Regions from separate parts of the Metabacillus sp. KJ11-3 genome, predicted to be linked through region 1. Evidence: riboswitches for the same ligand, from Rfam matches in the RefSeq annotation. Region 1 holds a riboswitch; each other region holds the start of a gene.
The links. A riboswitch is a leader RNA that binds a small molecule or an ion and turns the genes downstream of it on or off. The one in region 1 is predicted to bind thiamine pyrophosphate.
Positions count from the first base shown of each region.

Region 2: linked by a shared signal. The riboswitch ahead of thiT (energy-coupled thiamine transporter ThiT) and the one ahead of thiC (phosphomethylpyrimidine synthase ThiC) in region 1 are both predicted to bind thiamine pyrophosphate.
Region 3: linked by a shared signal. The riboswitch ahead of tenI (thiazole tautomerase TenI) and the one ahead of thiC (phosphomethylpyrimidine synthase ThiC) in region 1 are both predicted to bind thiamine pyrophosphate.

Region 1 covers NZ_CM147865.1:2,831,354-2,835,645, forward strand. The annotation lists gene AC0L8O_RS14365 (hypothetical protein) at 1-147, shown strand, start outside; gene AC0L8O_RS14370 (MerR family transcriptional regulator) at 336-674, shown strand; gene AC0L8O_RS14375 (aspartyl-phosphate phosphatase Spo0E family protein) at 1,053-1,226, shown strand; gene AC0L8O_RS14380 (MOSC domain-containing protein) at 1,358-2,014, shown strand; TPP riboswitch at 2,203-2,318, shown strand; gene thiC (phosphomethylpyrimidine synthase ThiC) at 2,445-4,196, shown strand; gene AC0L8O_RS14390 (YmaF family protein) at 4,246-4,292, opposite strand, start outside.
Region 2 covers NZ_CM147865.1:673,743-678,034, forward strand. The annotation lists gene AC0L8O_RS03455 (gluzincin family metallopeptidase) at 1-953, opposite strand, end outside; gene thiT (energy-coupled thiamine transporter ThiT) at 1,413-1,982, opposite strand; TPP riboswitch at 2,091-2,196, opposite strand; gene AC0L8O_RS03465 (hypothetical protein) at 2,344-2,967, shown strand; rRNA gene AC0L8O_RS03470 (16S ribosomal RNA) at 3,392-4,292, shown strand, end outside.
Region 3 covers NZ_CM147865.1:3,610,945-3,615,236, forward strand. The annotation lists gene thiS (sulfur carrier protein ThiS) at 1-203, opposite strand, end outside; gene thiO (glycine oxidase ThiO) at 200-1,327, opposite strand; gene tenI (thiazole tautomerase TenI) at 1,311-1,928, opposite strand; TPP riboswitch at 2,006-2,115, opposite strand; gene AC0L8O_RS17980 (monovalent cation:proton antiporter family protein) at 2,414-4,261, opposite strand.

The sequences.
Region 1 (4,292 bases):
TACAATACACGTAAAGATCAATACGAAGAGGTTACTTCTTTATTCCCGAAATCCTTCCTTCAAAACCTTACAGAGCATATCTATTTTCAAATAAATAGTAAGTCCTATAACGATGAAGAAGAACTACATAGAAAATCTATCCTCTAATGTTAAATATCCTTAACTAAGCATATGCTCTTTTACCTCGAACTATGTTTTATTCACTCCTACCGTAAAAAAACCTCACATCTTTTTTACAAAAGTATATTTCCATGTTAGAATTTCTGACATAACAGAAGTTATTAATAACAAAACAGGATATACTTGTAAAAAGAAATGTTTAAGGGGTGGAGATATTGAATCATCAAGACCGCTCTTATAAGGATAAAAAGGTGATTTCAATAGGAACAGTAAGCGAACTAACCGGATTAACTTTGAGACAAATTCGTTATTATGAAGAAAGAAAATTAATTGCCCCGTATCGAAATGATCGTGGTACGCGTAAATATTCGTTTTCCGATATTGAAACATTGATGGACATTGCTGATAAACGAGAGGATGGTGTACAAACAACAGAAATCTTAAAGGAAATGCGATTAAAAGAAAGGAAAAGGGAAAGTGAAGCAGATGTCCGGAAAAAGATGCTTCAAGGTCAGTTAAATGCACAATTCAGATATGGACGTGGAGGACATTGATTACCATAGGCTTCCCACATAGGTATACAGGAGAAATCCTTGGTTTTTCTTATAGGATCATCCTTAAAAAGGTGATGATTTTAGTAATAGTAAAATTGACGCTACAGTAATTTATCAACCTCCTGTAGCGTTTATATATATTCAATTCCTCTTTACAGAACATTTCCCATATACACATCATTACACCCTCCCCATCACCTTCTACTTCCCAACACAAGAACTGTATCCCACTTACTTTTAGGTTCTAAATATAGTATTTCGACTTTTTTTTGCGAAAATAGGAAAAAAACACAGTAATCTATTTACTTTTTTAAATATTAACAGATAATAAAGGTACTAGGTTCATTTTACCTAGATGTTTACTGTGAGGTGTTCATTGTGAAAACACTAGATACCCTAATAGAAGAATATCGAAACAAAATGTTTTTGATTGCCAGAGAAAATGGTTTAAATTCACATCGAACATTAATTGCAAGTCAATACTTAGATGAATTATTGAATATAAAAATGACTGAATGCAAAACTACAAGTAAGCAAATAGAAAAATATTAGTAATCATATGAAATAAGCAGGAAATACATCAATGGGAAACCTTGATGTATTTTTTATCCTATCAGAAATCAGGATTTAGTCCCCTCTATCTTTCCAGCTCGAATATAGAATTTTATAAAGGAAGTGATATTTTGGATCGAGAAATTGTTTGGTTAAGTAAGGGAACACCCTCTACCCTTACTTATAAAGGAAAAGAATTCAAGTCAGGTATCGCAAAACATCAAGTAAATGAATTAAAGGTCATGTCAAATGGAATTATCGGTGATGATGTTGAAAATCATGATTTTCATGGTGGTTCTGAACGGGTGATTTGCGTATATGCATTTGAACATTATGGGTTTTGGGAACAGCTTTATCAAACTACGCTACCCAAAGCAGCATTTGGTGAAAACCTTACATTAACTGGAATGACAGAAAAAGATGTATGTGTTGGTGATATTTTTCAAATCGGTGATGCAATTGTTCAGGTTTCTCAGGGAAGATTCCCATGCTCTACTATTAATAAATACACAAACATTCACACCCTTTTAAATAAAATTGTTGAACACGGCCACACAGGTTATTTTTTTCGCGTGTTAGAAGAAGGAGTAATTCATTCTAACTCCTCTATCAAATTACTGGAAAAACATTCAGAGGAAATATCAATTAGCACCATCCATCATACTTATTTTCATGAAAAAAATAATATTAAAAGAATTGAAAAGATCTTATCATTAGATGTTCTTTCTGAGGAATGGATGGTTCGAATGAAGAAATTACATACATCGTTAGTAGAAAAGTCCCTTTAACCTATAAAATAGACGCAAAATGCTGTCTATCGTTCAAACTTACTAACATAGTTTCAAAAAATGTCAGGCTTTCACTCATATATGAGAGAAAGTCTTCATGTATTTCAAAACATTCAGATAGTACAAAAGATTCTGTTGACTTACCTCTTTACTGTGATATGATTAACCTTGTTTAAAACCAAATTACCATTATCTACTAGGGGAGTCCATTAGCCTGGACTGAGAGAAGAACGCGTTCGAAGTTCTTTGACCCTTTGAACCTGATCTGGATGATACCAGCGTAGGGAAGTGGGAATAAACTAAAAAAGGGTTTTGTATGCACCCCTTTTATTATATTTCCTACATCTACCGAACGGGTTCTGAATTTCAGAACCCGTTTTTTTATTCTTCCGTTTCAATCAAGTAGATGAATTTCTAGGAGGAGATTTAGATGAAGATTACGGTAAAGAAACCTTTCCCGGGCAGCAAGAAAATTTATGTACAAGGTAGTCATCCTGACATTCAAGTACCTATGAGGGAAATTTCACAAGGAGCAACGATTAATACTCTCGAGAAAAAAGAGAATCCACCTATACAGGTATATGATACGAGTGGACCTTATACAGACCAGAATGCTGAAATAAATATTTCGAAGGGGCTACGTAGAATAAGAGAAAATTGGATTAAAAGTCGACAAGATGTTGAACATTATGCAGGTCGGAAAACGAAACCAGAAGATAACGGGTATAGAACAAAACTTCCCGAAACATCCGATGTATTCCCATCAGAAGCTATAACTCCACTTGTAGCTAAACAAGGTAAAAGAGTTACCCAGCTTCATTATGCACGACAAGGAATGATTACACCGGAAATGGAGTTTATCGCGATTCGCGAGCAAATGGATCCTGAATTTGTTCGAAATGAGGTTGCTTGTGGCCGCGCCATTATACCCGCAAATATTAATCATCCTGAAAGTGAACCGATGATTATCGGAAAAAACTTTCATGTGAAAATTAATGCAAATATCGGAAATTCTGCTGTTTCTTCTTCAATTGATGAGGAAGTTGAAAAAATGACATGGGCAATTCGCTGGGGTGCAGATACGATTATGGATTTATCAACTGGAAAAAACATTCACACAACAAGAGAATGGATCATACGTAATTCTCCTGTTCCAGTTGGTACCGTACCAATTTACCAGGCATTAGAAAAGGTAAGTGGAATTGCCGAGGATTTAACATGGGAAGTGTATCGTGACACACTTATTGAACAAGCAGAGCAGGGTGTCGACTATTTCACTATTCATGCAGGTGTACTTTTGCACTATATCCCTCTTACTACTACCCGGACAACAGGAATCGTTTCTCGAGGAGGTTCCATTTTAGCCCAATGGTGTTTAGCTCATCATAGAGAAAATTTCTTGTATACTCACTTTCGTGAAATATGTGAAATTTTATCAGCATATGATATTGCCCTTTCATTAGGTGATGGGTTACGCCCCGGCTCAATTGCTGATGCAAATGACGAAGCACAGTTTGCAGAACTCGAAACACTAGGTGAGCTAACAAAAATTGCTTGGGAGTATGACGTTCAAGTCATGATTGAAGGACCTGGACATGTTCCTATGCACTTAATTAAAGAAAATGTCGAGAAGCAACAAACGATTTGCCAAGAAGCTCCCTTTTACACTTTAGGACCGCTAACAACTGATATCGCCCCAGGCTATGACCATATTACTTCAGCGATAGGGGCAGCCATGATCGGTTGGTTTGGAACTGCAATGTTATGCTATGTGACACCTAAGGAACATCTTGGCTTACCAAATAAAGATGATGTTCGGGAAGGAGTTATTGCTTATAAAATCGCTGCACATGCCGCCGATTTAGCCAAAGGGCATCCAGGCGCCCAACAACGAGATGATGCGCTTTCAAAAGCACGGTTTGAATTTAGATGGCATGATCAATTCAATCTTTCTCTTGATCCTGAAAGAGCAATGGAATATCATGATGAAACATTACCAGCTGAAGGAGCAAAAACAGCTCACTTTTGTTCAATGTGCGGACCAAAGTTTTGTTCAATGAGAATTTCTCATGATATTAAAAATAAAGTCTATAATCTAGATTCAGATGAAGAAATTCGTAAAAAGGGTATGGAAGAAAAAGCAAAGGAATTTGCTGAGTGGGGTTCAAAAATATACAGATAACATGTTAGGGATTTATCCGCTTGGCTAAATCCCTTCCTTCTTTATCCTTTTAGCAGTTTTCTAAAAAACGTCTAAAAAATGGATCCATTCCAACTA
Region 2 (4,292 bases), 2.2 Mb from region 1:
ATTCCATAATAACTCTGTAAATAAACATCATACTCCTCTAATCGATACTTTTCCCAATCTTGGTGGCTATCAAGATTTACAAATTCAACCTCTTGAAAAGGATAATATCTATGGGCTACATTATACATTCCGACGTATTCTGCAACGCCTTCATGAAACCATAAAGGAATTCTATATACATAGAGGCCTTGTTGCTTGATAAATGCTTGTAAACGATAATGTGTATATTCATGTAGAAGTGTACTTTGAAAATAAAAAGATTGAGGCATCTGATCAGCGAGGATGTTTGATTTGTCTGTAATGGCGATACCTATTATGTTGTTTGGATCATCAAAATATCCCATTGTTTCAATTAATGATGTTTTTTCATATAATTCTTGAGTTGAGGAATGAAGGATTAAATCAATTTGATTATCTTTCACCTCTCCGAAAATCGCCGTTGTAAGTTTATCAGCTTTATCAAGTGAATCTTCAATTATAGGAATTAATTCGATTTCTTCCGGATCATGATAAATATCTACATGACCATATGTAGACGTCAATTTATCTTCCTTCATCTCTTGATAATCAGCCAGCGTGACAGTTTTCTTTTGAAAAGGAATCAGATATAATTGGTATTTTTCTTCAATAGTCAGGTTTTCTCCAAGCTCTGTTGCAATCATAAGATTGATGGATAAAAAATAGATAGATAAAAAAGTCGAACTAATGGTTAGCAAAATAAACGGTAGAATACCATTTCTTTTGTTTATAAATATAAAATCTTTCTTTGGGCAAAGAATTAAATAAAGACAAAAACAAAAAAATAAAAAGGAAAGCAGCGTCATGATGATGCTGTAAGATGTAGAAATTTTTATGTTGAAAAATAAATGGATGCATACAGAAATGACAAAAAGTACACAAAAAACTAGTGAAAAATAGATTGAATTCTTTAAGACCCGGATAAATGTTTTCAATGTGACCTCCAAGATAGGTGATCTTTTATATTCTTTATACATATGAACAAGGCCCTAAAAAAATGACGGTGATTATGCATGAAAAGAGGATGGATCATAGGGTTCCGAACCCTATGATCCATCCTCTGGAATTTATTGCAAGTAAAAAATTGAACATAGATAAGCAAATACAAAACCCAAGGGGAAGCTGATAATTAAAGACAAACCGTGAACAGGTCCTTCTTCATTACTAATTCGAATAGCTTCCTTATATCCATAGGAAAAGTGAAATAAAGATAGAAATAAAGTTAGTAGAATAATAGCCAGGGATATACTCATCTTTTGTCCTCCGTTATATACATTCTAGTCTTTCTATTAATACATGCCGGAGAACGATTGAATATGATAACTTTTTAAAAAGATATAAGGGATAGATGAAATAGACAAACAAAAACCTTGGTCAAAGACCAAGGTAATGAACTATTTTCTATTTACCAATCGAGGAGCTGTTAGTAATAATAAACTAGCAACAATGGCTGAAACTATTATTGTAGGAATCATATAGGAAGCATTGTATCCGATCGAGTAGATCAAAACGGGTGTTCCTTCCGGTGCGAAAGAAGCAAAAAAGAAAACTCCTGCAATGATATGTGCAGCTGCTCTAAGGATGCCGCCTAAAATGGTTCCCAGTGTTATAAATAAAATGGCCACTTTTCGATTTTTATTAGTTAATGCATTTTGTATAGCTTTATAGAATATACCACTTGCTCCTACTAAAGTGAAAGCTAAATAATAATCGAGGAACCCTTGAACAGGGTGAACAATATACGGGTTAAAAATAGCTTGTAACAAACCTAAAATAAGTCCAGTTAATAATCCGCCTTTTAATCCCCAGCGATATGCCATAATAAATACTGGTATCATGCCTAATGAAATAGATCCACCTTGTGGTAATTTCCCGATGACCCCTGATAATAAATCCAATAAAAATGCTAAAGCCCCTAACATGGCAACTTCGATTAAAAATACTAAACGCTGATTTCTTTGCAATCCTATTCCCTCACTTTTTTATTAAACCAAAGGGAACCTTTCATTTCTGTGAATAAAATAAAAAAAGCAATGGTTGGAATGATCATAAGTAGTCCAAACATTACATTTATAGATGATCATCCACATCCCTACACTAGTATTAACTAACAGGTTCAAAGGGTTAGAATGATCGAAGTCATTCAATCTCAGCAAAAAGGCTCCCCCTGTGGTTTAAACGTATTATTTATTTTAGACATAACTATACACCATCATTAACGAATCAACAACTAAAAAATAGAATTAGAGAGATCTGAATGATTTATTGTAATTATCCAACAGGGCAGTACATATAATTCACCAGAATTGTCCACGAGGTGAATATATGGGAATTAAAAATATCTTTCAATTCAAACAACCTGCTTTTAGTAGGAATTTGAAGGTTCAGCAAAAAGAAAAGAAGTATGGGGGAATCATTCATCAATTACAACTTGTTGAATTTTGGGATAACCTAGATCCGCATGAAAGGTCTTTTATCCGAAATTGTACAAAGTGGTCATTTGGGGGAAGTATAAAAGGGGAGGATATAGATCATCCCAATAGTATGGCAATAACCAAGAGAGACGATTGTCGTTTCCTTTTAGGGAATGCTGCCTGGGCTTTTGATTCCAAAGAATATTATTTAGTAGAATCATTACTTATTGAAGTGATCCATCGCTCGAAATGTCTTTTTACTCTTCATCGAGCTTATCAAAAGCTAATACATATATATGAAGTTTCAGCAGATGAAAATAAGTGCCACTTACAAAAGTGGAAAAGTTACTGTGAGGAACATATAAAATTAGCTCCTGCATTATTTGACGAATCGATTAAAAAAGAAGAGACTCCTCCAGAAATCAGATCGTTCTATATATTGAAGAATATTTTGCTTGATATAAATGATGTTGAAGGATATAAAACAATTGTATTGTTAGAACAACAATACAATAATTGGGAACTTTATTGTTGAAGGAATGCATTAAAAATATAGATAATCATTCTTATAGGGATACAGATCGTTTTCTGTATCCTTTTTTGGTACAATCATATAATCAACTAGATGGTTCGCAGACTAAATTAGATGTTTACTATCAATTTTTCATTTAAAAATAAATAAAAATGAAAAAAGTGCTTGCAGTAATAAAAATATCGTGATATATTATTAAACGTCGCTGCTGCGGTGGTGATGAGCAAGAAAACAAACAGAAAAAACAACAATGAAAAATAAGTGTTGACAAGCTGTTTGTAAGATGTTATATTGATAAAGTCGCCTCTGAGAGAATGACAAACAAATGATCTTTGAAAACTAAACAAAACCAAGCGTGCCAACGTTAATTTCGATTAACAAAAACGTACTATATAGTACAAAACTTTCATGAGCTATATCAAACACTTTATTGGAGAGTTTGATCCTGGCTCAGGACGAACGCTGGCGGCGTGCCTAATACATGCAAGTCGAGCGAATCTGAGGGAGCTTGCTCCCAAAGATTAGCGGCGGACGGGTGAGTAACACGTGGGTAACCTGCCTGTAAGATTGGGATAACTCCGGGAAACCGGAGCTAATACCGGATAACATTTTGAACCGCATGGTTTAAAATTGAAAGACGGCTTTTAGCTGTCACTTACAGATGGACCCGCGGCGCATTAGCTAGTTGGTGAGGTAACGGCTCACCAAGGCAACGATGCGTAGCCGACCTGAGAGGGTGATCGGCCACACTGGGACTGAGACACGGCCCAGACTCCTACGGGAGGCAGCAGTAGGGAATCTTCCGCAATGGACGAAAGTCTGACGGAGCAACGCCGCGTGAACGATGAAGGCCTTCGGGTCGTAAAGTTCTGTTGTTAGGGAAGAACAAGTACCAGAGTAACTGCTGGTACCTTGACGGTACCTAACCAGAAAGCCACGGCTAACTACGTGCCAGCAGCCGCGGTAATACGTAGGTGGCAAGCGTTGTCCGGAATTATTGGGCGTAAAGCGCGCGCAGGCGGTTTCTTAAGTCTGATGTGAAAGCCCACGGCTCAACCGTGGAGGGTCATTGGAAACTGGGGAACTTGAGTGCAGAAGAGGAGAGTGGAATTCCACGTGTAGCGGTGAAATGCGTAGAGATGTGGAGGAACACCAGTGGCGAAGGCGACTCTCTGGTCTGTAACTGACGCTGAGGCGCGAAAGCGTGGGGAGCGAACAGGATTAGATACCCTGGTAGTCCACGCCGTAAACGATGAGTGCTAAGTGTTAGAGGGTTTCCGCCCTTTAGTGCTGCAGCAAACGCATTAAGCACTCCGCCTGGGGAGTAC
Region 3 (4,292 bases), 780 kb from region 1:
CATCCTCCTCCTACAAAATGAACTAATTCAATTTCATCCCCATGTTGAATGGTTGTTGAATCATATTGATCCTTTACGACAATTTCCCGATTATGTTCTACGATAACCAGACGGTTTTCCAACTGATAAAAAGCTAATAACTGCTGAACTGTCTTAACATCTTCCTTCAGATCAACCAACTCTCCATTAAGCTTTATGCTCATACGATCACCTCATTAGACTGTGCTAAATTTCTCGTTACAGAGAATGCTCTCACATAGTTTTCATCTATCTTTTTCTTTAAAATAAAATCCCTTATCATCGTTCCTGTTTTAGGAGCAAGCAGGATTCCGTTTCGGTAATGTCCTGTTGCAAATAGAATATTATCATCTTCAGGATGCACCCCAATATAAGGTTTTCCATCCTCTGACTGTGGTCTTAACCCTGCCCAGGTACTTATAAGTTGTGCAGAAGATATCCCAGGCACAAGCGGGGAGACCTTTTCAATTAACGCATGAATTCCTCCTAAAGATGGTGTCGTACTCCAGTCATCCTCTACCATCGTGGCACCAACGACAAATCTTCCATCACCTTTGGGAACAATATAGCAATGATCATAAAAAATGGTCTTTTCCAAATGCAATGTATTACTTTTTACTGCCAAGCATTCTCCTTTAACAGGCTTCATCCCATTTGGTAACCCTAACTGTTTAAAGAAGTAACCGCTCCAAACGCCATTCGCTATAACTACTTTATTACAAGTAAAATCTCCTTGTGGTGTACTGAGTAGATAGTCATTGACCGATGCTTTTTTTATGGACTGAACGGGAGCATTCTCGATAAAAGTTGCACCAAGTAAACTAGCTGATTTTGTAAATGCCTCACAAACATGTTTTGGTGAAACATGACCATCCTCAGGGATATGAAGTGCTCCTTCAATTTCACTTGAAACAGAAGGTTCGTGATTTAAAACTGTTTCCCTTGTGTGCCATTCAAGTGTTTCATGATGTTGTACCGCGTTTTTTAAAGCTATGGCTTCTTCTTGAGATAAAGCTACTTTATACATTCCTTTATCAACTAGTTGTATATGAATCTGTGAAAAATGAGAAAGTTCATCTTGTAATAGATGATATTGTCGTTGACTTTCCTTCGCAAACTGGAAAAAAGCATCATTCTGTTCAAGTTCAGAATTCGCTCCAAGCATTCCTGCTGCAGCACTTGTCGCACCAGATCCCCCTTTATGACGATCCAACACAAGGACAGAGATACCTTCTTTTGCCAATTGATAGGCAATCGATTGACCAATGATTCCTCCACCAACAATTCCTACATCATAGTGCTTGCTCATTGTATCTCTCCTCTACTACCTTTTTTAATTTCATCAATGCACTCTTGGGGTCTATGCTCTCCATGACATAAGACATAACCGCTACACCATGTACATTTGTTTGGTTTAGTTGATCAATTGTTTCAGGAGTAATTCCTCCTATTGCGATAACCGGTATTGTGACGTTTTTACAAATGTCCTTTAACTGCTCGACACCCCGAGGCAAAAGATCAACTTTACACGTTGTTTCAAAAATATGACCATATAATAAATAATCTGCGCCTTCATTCTCACATTGAATCGCTTCCTCTAAAGAATGAATCGATCGGCCGATTCTAAATGAAGGGCTGTATTTTATTACTTCTTGAATCGAAAAGCCATGACTTGGTAAATGAAGATTAGGTATGTTATGTAAAACAGCCACATCCATTCGATCATTTATGACGAGCTTTTCCTTTGGTACACCTATGTCCACTAACACAGATAAGAGCTCCATTATGTCTGAAGCTGATTTTGTTTTTTCTCGAATATGGATATAATCAACTTCAGTGTGAATGATTGACAATCTAGATATCAGTTCATCTATGGATTGCTTACCATCTGTTATGACATGGAATTCCATTACGATCACCTAGTTCTTTTATGGCAAATAAAAAAACCACTTTTCCATAGAAAAGTGGTTTTACATACATTTATATATCATGCTGTAATCCACTTCCCTACGCTGGTATGAACCAGATCAGGTTATAAGGGTCTTAAAGAATCACTTTAATCTCAGCCCATTGTATAGGGCTCCCCTAGCGGTTGATTGCCAATATTTATTTGTTAATTACTATTATCATACCAAATGTGTGCAAACTTTCAAGAAATTATTTTTTTATCATCCTTGTTTTCGGTAAACTTTGTACTATTCACTTATTATCGTGTGATTGATTGAAGCTCCAGGATACTCGCTTTCCGTGGGGCGTGCGGTGAGCTTCCTCGGCGCACACGCCTGTGGGATCTCACCTGCCACGCTATTCCCACTGGAGTCTCGTACCTTCCGCTTCAATCAACCTAATTAGTTTTGTTATAGAATCATGAAAAGTAATTTTTTATATATAAGAATCAGACTAACTCCAACTCCTGTTTCAGTTCATTTACATATTCTCTTGAGCCTGTGACGATGAGGCGGTCACCGAGTTTAAGGTCTGTATCACCGTGAGGTACAATGGAATCTTTTCCTCTGAAAATTCTTACGAAAATGATATCACCTGTAAACGGAAAGTTGCGTAATAAAATATCATCGTATTTTGGATTGTTTAAATTGATTTGGTAAAGAGTAGTTTCTTGGTTTGTTAAAATTCTCATCACACTTGGTGCTTCAATTAAAGCACGCAGTACTGTATTCGTAGATAGTAGTGTTGAGAAGATGTCGATTTCTTCATCTTTTAATTTACTTGCTAAATCTGGTGAACCAACACTCGCAATTACCCGATTAACTTGTTCTTCTTTTGCATACAGGGCAATCGCAGCATTTTTTTGTTCATCTCCAGTTGCCACAACGATCATATCAACATCAAATGCATTCTGTTCTTTTAAAGCATCAACCTGAAACTCACTAATTTCTTTAATTTCGAATAATGATTCAGCTATTTGCTTATCAATCTTGTCTTGTTGAATATGATAAACCGTTGTTTCATAAAGATCTGGATTTAATTCCCTTGTAACAGGTAATGTCATTTGGTTTGCACCAATAAATGCAACTTTAATTTTTGTAGGCTCTGCTTCCGTTTTAGGGAACAGCTTTTTAAAGAATATTGGTGTCACAATACTCGTAATAACAGCAACTAAAATCAAGGCTCCTGACATTTGAGAAGTAATGATTTCCATCCTTTCCCCGATTGTCGCTGCTGCAATAACTAATGATAAGGTTGATGTTAACAAGAACCCTGAAGCTAAAGTGGTTTTCATGTCATACCATTTCTTCAAATACAACACGGGTACAATTTTAGAAATGAGTAAAGCGATAAACAATAATGGGATCAAAATGAAAATTTTAGGGTCTTGGAATAATGCCCATATATCTAAATCAACCCCAACCATTACAAAGAAAATCGGAATAAGGAAACCATATCCAAACGAATCAAGTTTTTGAACCATTTCTTTGTTAGGAGATAGGAGTGATACTAATACCCCCGCTAAAAAGGCTCCAAGAATATTTTCTGCCCCTATAGTCTCTGAGATTGCCACTAATAAAATGATTAAAGTAAAAACAGCACGAGTCCCAATTTGAATGGTTCCCTTTGACATTGTTTCAATGAACGACCGATTCATAAACGTTTTTCCTAAGAAGTAGAGCGCAACACCTGCTCCAAACAGAATGAGTAGCAGCCATGTATTGCTTTCTCCTCCTCCATATATAGAGGCAAAAACAGCAAGTAAAATCATCGTTACTAAATCAGCAATAACAGCGACCAGCAAAATAATTTGACCGATGTTGGATTTCATAATGCCGGCATCCTTTAAAGTAGGAACAACAACACCAAGCGAAATGGTTGAAATGATCAATGTCATGAGGAAGGCATTGTCCATTAAACCGATCCATACAAATATGTAAGAAAGTAATAATGATAGGGCAAATATCCCCACAAAAATAACTGTTGAAACTAAGAATGTATTTGGAGCATTTTTCCCTGAAGGAAGCTTTTCTTTCTTCTTCCCTCCCGCAAATGCTGTAAAGTCGATTTCAAGTCCACTAAGAAACATAAGGAAAATAAAGCCAAGCATTGACAATGTCTCCAACCACATATCCTCGTGAACAATATTGAATCCGCTTTTTCCAATAAATAACCCGATGATAATCTCAGCTACCACAACAGGCATAAAATTCAATTTTAAACGGTGGAGTAAAATTGGGGTTAAAAAGGCTGCGAGTATAACAATAACTAATGAAGTTACAGAAGCTCCGTGCATCCTATCCCTCCTTTTTATTTTTTTCAGTATT